2 regions of the Syntrophomonas curvata genome follow, and region 2 is predicted to be linked to the other one. Evidence: a T-box and tRNA genes for the amino acid it is inferred to sense, from the RefSeq annotation. Region 2 holds a T-box; the other holds one or more tRNA genes.
What was found. A T-box is a leader RNA that pairs with one kind of tRNA and senses whether it is charged. The one in region 2 lies ahead of ileS (isoleucine--tRNA ligase), so its partner is inferred to be a tRNA-Ile.
Positions count from the first base shown of each region.

Region 1 (4,424 bases), 330 kb from region 2:
TTCAACCTTAGTAGCGACTGCGTTTAGCCTGGTAACAGTCCCTGCAATATACAGGTCGGTCGCCGCTGGGCTCGAACGGTACGGTTGTTTCCTGACCACAGGCAGCACAAACTGTCGTAAATACCGGGCGATCCTCTCTGGGGCGGGAACTGTAACCATTGCGTTGCTGTTTGCGGTTTCTTCTGCATGCCGGGCAGCGACCCGGTTCGTTCTGAAAACCTTTCTCCGCGTAGAATTCCTGTTCCGATGCTGAGAACAAAAACTCGTTTCCGCAATCCTTGCACACTAGATACTTGTCTTCAAACATTAATTCATCTCCCTTCCGGGATTACTCTTGGACTTAGTTTTCCCCAAAAAGGAGATCCCTTCAAGAACAAGGCACAGAAATTATAGCCTAAACCTAACCTAATTGTCAAATTCTTCAGTTGGTTTAAACAGAAAGTGGTAAATGATCTTTCGGGAGGTATTCCCAGGGATACCTCTACACGGAGCCGAGCTTACAGCTAAGAGTAAACTGCAGGCAAGGATACTCCCATTTTTGCTCCTGCTCCAATAATATATCCGCCATAGCGGCTATCGCACACCCAAAATCCGGGGCAATTTGCAGCGCCTGCCGGTAATACTCCCCGGCTTTGGTCAAATCCTCCTGCCTGAATAAATCCCCCAAGGACAGCATGGCCCAATTAGCGGTACCTTCGATATCAGCTGCTCTGACATAGCTCTTCATGGCCTCAGCCGGTTGGTTTTTCGCCCGATAGGTATCCCCCAGCCTTAACCAAGGCCAGCCTGATTGGTCGCCGCCCCGGATTACCTTTACAAAACATTTTTCGGCCTCTGCAAAATGCCTCAAATTATATTCGGTACTCCCCAGATGGAACCAGGCCCCGCTATTTGAGTCATCTAATTCGGTCAGCCTATGGTAGCACGCCTTCGCTTTTTCATAGTCGCCGCCGTTTTTAAAGGCAGCAGCCAGCTTCAATAAAACCTCAACATCGTTCGGCTCATTTTTTAACCTTGATTCCAGGTCGTCTATCAATTGCCCGGTGTTGTTCATGACCATCCCCCTTATCATCCTCTCCATATTCTTAAGCTTCCAGGCTCTTATTCTTTAGACATCGTTTCTGTTTATGCAGGGAGATTTCAGGTGCCGCCTTCATGAGCCCGAATTATCTGCAGAGCCTTGTTCACATTTTCCTCGGCCGTAACCAGGGTTACCATAAAACCATGTTTTCCCGGGACACCAGCATCAGGGTTCCCTACCCCGCTGGCTGAATCCGTGGCAGCCAATAAAGGACTGGTACCTTCTTCCCCTTCACTGGCCGAATATAGGGTTACACCGCTCAGGGTAACAGCGTTATTTACAGGGTTATTGTATTCCTCTTCCCGGGCCGGACTATAGCGAGTCACCTGGTCAACCTGTATAGAGCCAGGTTCAGGAACCAGCCCGGCATCCCTCAGTGCCTGTGCAGCCTCCTGGGCCTTGTCGGCAGAAGGAAAAAATGAAAAAACACTGTGCTCGCCTTTATCCAGTTGCAACAAAACCACCTCCGCTCTTAGTCTTTCCCGGTAAAGGTGAGCCTATTCGGTTATTGGCTGGAGCTTACCATATCCCCAATAAAGTCAGTAACTCCCTGGTTGCGTGCCTGTTCTCCCGGCTTATAAGATTACTGGCTGCATTCTGTGCCATATTGACCATCGGTTCCTGGCTTAAGCCCGACAATAAAGGTTGGGCGATGCTCTCCGGCTGATAATATCCGTATACACCCTTCCAGCCGGGCAAGGATATATTTAGAATCGCCCGAATTTCATCGCGGCTTAGCTTTATTCTGTCATCTTCCATGGATAAGGTGCTCGCCAGCACCAGGGAACCAAAATGATTCCGGATGGAAAATTTAGTATTTCGGCTTATTATCGCTGCCGGGGTGTTATCCAGAAGTGCATTTACGGCCCGACAGGTAAATTTCAGTGCTATCAGCTGATTTATGTAATATTTCTTCTTTAACCTCCTTCGCTGTAACTCGTCGGGAATTTTGTCCAGATTCTCTCTAGTTTGATTAAGCCTTTTTATTATTCCCAGCAGTTTGGCAATCTTATCGACTTCATGCATAAAAGAATCCCCTAATAACCATTCCCATCACCTTCCTAAACGCAGGGCGGCAACTAAACTTTCCCTCAACCGCTCCTTTGCCGGTACCTTGTGAAAAATCAACTGATGGACATAAATGGAACACTTTCATTTAAAAGTCTAATTAGTTATCTATAATAAAAAATCCTTCCCCGAGAAGGATTAATTTTAGAATTCTTTTAAATTGCTCCTATAAAAATAAACCGCGGAATCTACCGCGGTTTACCGATTTTCTATGGTGGGCGATGACAGGCTCGAACTGCCGACCCCCTGCTTGTAAGGCAGGTGCTCTCCCAACTGAGCTAATCGCCCTTGCAATGGTGACCCCTGGGGGACTCGAACCCCCGTTACCGCCGTGAAAGGGCGGTGTCTTGACCGCTTGACCAAGGGGCCACGATAGAAGCCGGAAGTCGGACGACAGAGGTTGGTTTGACTTCGTTTTATAACCTCTAATCACCCGCCAGGGTTAGAAGATTCTGACATCCTACTTCTGACCTCTGACTTCTGAAATGGTGGGCCTACCAGGACTCGAACCTGGGACCAACCGGTTATGAGCCGGTAGCTCTACCAACTGAGCTATAGGCCCGGAGTACTGCGGAACCCCGCAAGAGTTAGTATACCAAACTACCATTTAAAAGGTCAAGAGCCAAACTCTCTTATTTTGCGGGATTCTATCAAATAAAAAGCGGTAACTTCTGCAGGGTTACCGCCGGGAATGTTCATTGGCTCCCCGAGTAGGATTCGAACCTACAACCCTCCGGTTAACAGCCGGATGCTCTACCGTTGAGCTATCGAGGAATGCCCCAACGAGAAATATTATATCTTCCTATAAGCCGCTTGTCAACTGCGTAATTGCCTTTATTCGATATAATCCTTGAGCTTTTTGCTCCGGGAAGGGTGTCTGAGTTTACGCAGAGCCTTGGCCTCTATCTGCCTTATTCTTTCCCTGGTAACTCCAAATTCCTGGCCTACCTCTTCCAGGGTACGGGGCCGGCCGTCATCGAGCCCGAACCTCAGGCGGAGAACCTTCTCCTCCCTTTCGGTAAGAGTATTAAGGATGCCATCCAGATGTTCGCGCAGAAGCACAAAAGAAGCTGATTCCTCCGGTGATTCCGCATCTTCATCAGTTATGAAGTCACCCAGATGGCTGTCATCTTCCTCCCCGATAGGGGTTTCCAGTGAAACCGGTTCCTGAGCTACCTTCATAATTTCTATGACCCGATCTACCGGGATGTCCATCTCAATTGCCACTTCAAAGGGCGTAGGTTCACGTCCCAGAGTCTGCAGCAGGTTTCTCTGCACGCGGGATAGCTTGTTAATAGTCTCCACCATATGCACCGGAATACGGATGGTACGAGCCTGATCGGCAATAGCGCGAGTTATGGCCTGCCTGATCCACCAGGTGGCATAAGTGCTAAATTTGAACCCCTTACAGTAATCAAATTTCTCTACTGCTTTCATAAGGCCCAGGTTGCCCTCCTGAATCAGATCAAGAAAGAGCATGCCTCTTCCAACATAGCGCTTGGCTATGCTTACAACCAGCCTGAGATTGGCTTCTACCAATTGCCTTTTGGCATCTTCGTCGCCATTTTCTATCCTCTGAGCCAGATCTATCTCCTGATCCGCTGTAAGCAGGGGAACCCTTCCAATTTCCTTCAAATACATGCGCACCGGATCATCTATTTCAATGCCGTCAGGAATGACTACTTCTTCCGTTTCCAGGCTTTCATGATCTCCGGAATCATCGCCGTCAGCGTCAGCATCGGCATCAGCTTCATTGCCCACGCTTATACCCAAGGATTGAAGGTGTTCAAGTATGTCTTCTATATTGTCCGGTCCCAGACTGAATTCATGCAGGTCTTCCATAATTTCTTCATAACTCAGATTCCTTTTGGATTTTCCTTTTTCAGCCAGGGCGCTAATCGTTTCTGCAAGCTTTCTATCCAGTTTCATTCTATCCCCCCTTCCCGGGTTTTGTTTAAAAAGCTGTCCAGGTTCAATATGAATTTGAGCAAGTGATTAAAATCTCCTTCTGATTTGAGAAAAATAATCTGTTGATATATCTTCTGCCAGCGTGCTTCCGTTTTGATCGCTTGCACCCGGCGGACAAATTCATTAATCTGGGTTTCGTCCACAGCCAACTCTTCCATCAGGAAAATGATTCTGGCATAGCTGGCAGCCAAGCCCTTCTGATTCATTATTTCCCCCAGCTGTTTGAGTCTTTTTTCTCCGCTTCCCTCCAGTTGATCATAGCAATTTACCATGGTCGCATACTCCGGGCGGGCGAAAAAGCTCAGCC
Region 1 covers NZ_CM129641.1:2,288,060-2,292,483, forward strand. The annotation lists gene ACU70B_RS10320 (zinc-ribbon domain containing protein) at 8-307, opposite strand; gene ACU70B_RS10325 (tetratricopeptide repeat protein) at 482-1,081, opposite strand; gene ACU70B_RS10330 (hypothetical protein) at 1,141-1,536, opposite strand; gene ACU70B_RS10335 (hypothetical protein) at 1,601-2,107, opposite strand; tRNA gene ACU70B_RS10340 (tRNA-Val) at 2,362-2,437, opposite strand; tRNA gene ACU70B_RS10345 (tRNA-Glu) at 2,444-2,518, opposite strand; tRNA gene ACU70B_RS10350 (tRNA-Ile) at 2,636-2,711, opposite strand; tRNA gene ACU70B_RS10355 (tRNA-Asn) at 2,849-2,923, opposite strand; gene rpoD (RNA polymerase sigma factor RpoD) at 2,984-4,078, opposite strand; gene dnaG (DNA primase) at 4,075-4,424, opposite strand, start outside.
Region 1: it has a tRNA-Ile gene. The T-box ahead of ileS (isoleucine--tRNA ligase) is inferred to sense a tRNA for this amino acid. The anticodon was not compared.

Region 2 (4,424 bases):
TGTACGGGTTCATAAAACAACACCTCTTATTCCTGTTTGCAATCCCCTCCTCAACTTATATATATTATCCCAAATGGCAGAATTATTAATCATTTGCATTTATAAAGCAGCGGGATTGCCCCCGCTGCAATACTGCCACCTAAGCGGCCTTTTATTTATAATCTTGCCACTACCTGCGAGCAGCGCTCACAGAGGTTGGTATGCCCGTCATGGCCGCCGACTGATGGTTCAATGATCCAGCAGCGCTCGCATTTTTCACCGGCGGCGGCGGCTACGTCTACCCATATGCCCGGTAATTCTTCGAGGTAAACAGCATTCCGGGTACGCTCACTCTCGTTTTTGAGTTCGACCTGGGAGACAATAAACACCTTTTCCAAATCATCGATCGTTTTAAGCAGGCTCAGCCATTCCGGGTCGGCATAAATGGTAACCTTGGCGCCCAGGGAATGCCCAATTGCCTTCCTGGTTCGAGCTTCTTCCAGGGATTTGGTGACGGCTTCCCTGACTTCCAGCACTCTGGTTATGCGAGTTCCAATAGCCTCGTCAATATACTCTTCCCGGTATGCGGGCCAATCTAGTAATTGTACGCTCACCGGACCGCTTTCCTTACGCAGATGGCTATAAATCTCCTCACTGGTATAGGCCAGAATAGGAGCCAGTATGACCACCAGAGCATTTATCAACTCATGGAGAACGGTCTGAGCCGCTTTCCTTTCCGGGTCCTCCGGATGGCAGCAATAGAGCCGGTCTTTTAAAATATCGAAATATATGCTGCTCAGATCAACCGTACAGAAGTTGTGAACCGCATGGAACACCACATGGAATTCGTAATCTTCATAAGCCTTGCTCACCCGTTTGATGAGTTGGTGCAGTTTTAACAGGGCCCATTTGTCCAGTTCATTCAGCTTCTGATACTCCACCGTTTCCTTGACCGGGTCAAAATCATAGAGGTTGCCCAGAATGAAGCGGCAGGTATTGCGGATTTTACGGTAGGCTTCAGCGCATTGTTTGATGATGTTGTCTGATACCGACACGTCGCTCCGATAGTCTGCCGAAGAAACCCAGAGCCTTAAAATATCCGCTCCCATGCTTTTTATCAGTTTTAGCGGGTCAATAGCATTCCCCATTGATTTGGACTGCTTTTTCCCCTGCTCATCCACCAGGAAGCCGTGGGTGAGCACCTGCCGATAAGGCGCCATGCCTTTGACCGCCACCGAAGTGGAAAGGGACGAGTTAAACCAGCCCCGATGCTGGTCACTGCCTTCCAGATACATATCCGCCGGCCAGCTCAATTCGTCATAGGTTTCCAATACAGCCATGTGACTGGAGCCGGAATCAAACCAGACATCCATAATATCGGTCTCCTTGCGGAATTTATCGCTGCCGCAATTGCTGCAGTGATAACCCTCGGGAAGCAGATAGGAAGCATCACCGCTGAACCAGATATCTGACCCCTGCTCGGCAAAAAGGGTGCTTATCCGTTCAATGGTGCTTTCGTCAATTATCGTGCTGCCGCAAGATTCGCAATAGAATATAGGTATGGGCACTCCCCAGCTGCGCTGCCGGGATATACACCAGTCACCCCGGTCTCTTACCATGTTGAAGATTCTTTCCCGACCCCAGGACGGAATCCACCGCACGCTATCGATAGCCTTCAGCGCATCCTGGCGAAAGCCTTCGATGGATGCGAACCACTGATCGGTGGCGCGGTAAATTATGGGATGTTTGCACCTCCAGCAATAAGGATACTGATGCTCGATACGGGAAGCCTTTAACAACAGGTTTCGTTTCTCCAATTCAGCAATTACATCCTTATTGGCATCATGAACCAGCAGGCCTTCAAACTGACCTGCCTCTTCGGTAAAACGGCCGCTGTTGTCCACCGGCGAAATTACTTCCAGTCCGTATTCCTTGCCTACAATGAAGTCATCTTCACCGTGACCGGGTGCGGTATGGACACAACCGGTACCGGCATCCAGGGTTACGTGGGCGCCAAGGACTACCAGGGAATCTCTTGCGAAGAAGGGATGGCGGCATACTGCCCTTTCCGCTTCCTTGCCCTTAAATTGTTTGATGATTTTATAGTCGGCCCAGTCAAGTTCTGCTGCGACCGTTTCCAGCAGTCCCCGGGCTATGACGTATTTTTCTTTATTGGCCTTCAGCACGATATAATCAAAATCCGGATGCAGGGATATACCTGTATTAGCGGGTAAAGTCCAGGGGGTAGTGGTCCAGATAATCACGTAAGCATCCTCGGGAATAACGCCCTTGCCATCCTTCACCGGGAATTTAACATAGATGGAGGGAGAGGTTTTATCACTGTATTCAATCTCGGCTTCAGCCAGGGCGGTCTCACAATCGGCACACCAGTAAACCGGTTTTAAGCCTTTGTAAATGTAGCCCTTGTGAGCCATTTCCCCAAAAACCTTAATCTGTATGGCTTCAAATTCAGGGTTTAAAGTCAGATAAGGATGATCCCAGTCACCCCGTACTCCCAGACGCTGAAACTGTTCGCTTTGTATGCCGACGTACTTGAGCGCATATTCTCTACAGTGTTTTCTGAATTCAATTACATCAGTACGCTTACGGTCAATGCCCAAATCTTTTATAGCCTGTGTCTCTATGGGCAAGCCGTGCGTATCCCACCCCGGAACATAGGGCGTGTCATGACCGGTCATAGAGCGGTGTTTGATAATTATGTCCTTTAACACCTTGTTTAAGGTATGCCCCAGGTGAATGTTGCCATTGGCATAGGGGGGGCCGTCATGGAGTATAAATGACGGCTTGCCGCTGTTTTTTTCCTGAACTTTCTGATATACATCGATTTTATTCCAATAATCCAGAATCTCCGGTTCTTTTGCCGGCAAGTTAGCCCGCATGGGAAAGTCAGTCCGGGGGAGATTCAAAGTTGCGTCGTATTTTCCTTTTGCCATTAATTAACCACCTCACCAAATTCTCTTAGCCATTAATTAAAAATACCTCTCATCCCAAGGGACGAAAGGCATTCTTCCGCGGTACCACCCTAATAGCATCCCTGTTATGGAACACCACTTTCTGCTGATAACGCCAGCTTTGCGTTCAAACCTAATTCTGCTTCGGCATGAAAACTCCCGGGTGATTTTCGGTGAAATACAGTGCCTGGCTCCCACCGGTTCCAGACTCGCTTAAAGCTGCCCTTTTCACTTACTGTCCCGTTCACGGTTATTGTTATATAGCACTTCTTAACAATCTTATTAATTTTAGCATATTGATTTTTCCAAAACAACATCTGCAGGGATTATTGCCATCTTATAGCAGAATAATTCCTTTTCCCGCAAATCTTCCTTGTATGTATATTCTTTTATTTGAATTTTTTGGTTGATATAGCAGGATATTTACTTTTTTTATCGAACCATTAAACTATATTATAATACGGGGGGCTTAAGATTGGGTACGAGAGACAACCAGGGGGAAAAGCGGGGTATGGTTATTAAGGTCTGCCTGCGCTCAGGCTTGGGAGCTGCTTGCTTAGGATTGGTAATCGGGGTTAGTTTAATAAATGTCCCTGCATTGCCTACGGTTATTTTCTGCACTATTGTTGCCGGTATCGGCGGTATATTCATAGGTCTTTTTTCCTCTTCGCAGAATCTTAAAGAATTTGTAAATCCCTCCCTCACTATGGCTGATTTCGCCAGCAGTGTATCGGAAGGAGACCTGACCCTTAAAATCAATGACATCAATAACGGCTACATGGCCCTGGTAGCCAACAACCTCAACGATATGGCTGCCAAACTGCGTAACCTGATTGGAGAAACCACCAACGTAACCCAGATAATTGTAGATTCATCCCAAACCCTGCTGGGACTTTCTCAGCAGACCGGCATTGCCGCCCGGGAAGTAGCGGCTTCAACCAGCGAGATAGCCACCGGGGCTGATAACCAGGCAGAAGCCACCAACTCAATTACCCAATCTATTTTGGAATTGGTGGAGACTATTAATACTATCGCCGCCAACACTCAGAAAAGCGTACATATGTCTATGGAAACCCAGTCGGCCATACAGAACGGTGTAGAGGCGGTAAAACTTCAGAATGCCAAAATGGAGGATAGCTATACCGCCATTGCAGCAGTCAGCCGGGCAGTGGAACTGCTTAACCAGAATTCCGCCAAAATCGAGCAGATCGTGGAAGTAATCGGAAACATAGCCAACCAGACCAACCTTCTGGCCCTTAATGCCGCCATAGAGGCAGCCCGGGCCGGAGAGCACGGCAAGGGGTTTGCAGTGGTGGCAGAGGAAGTGAGAACCCTGGCCGAGCAATCTGCCGGGTCAGCCCAGGAAATTGCAGGGCTTATAAAAGCAATGCAGAGCAATACCCATCAGGTGGTAGCGGATATGAGCACCACCAAAGACGCCTACACCCAACAGGCCGAAGCTATAAAGGCAAC
Region 2 covers NZ_CM129641.1:1,960,144-1,964,567, forward strand. The annotation lists gene ACU70B_RS08710 (TraR/DksA C4-type zinc finger protein) at 1-13, opposite strand, end outside; gene ileS (isoleucine--tRNA ligase) at 156-2,933, opposite strand; T-box leader at 2,988-3,208, opposite strand; gene ACU70B_RS08720 (methyl-accepting chemotaxis protein) at 3,427-4,424, shown strand, end outside.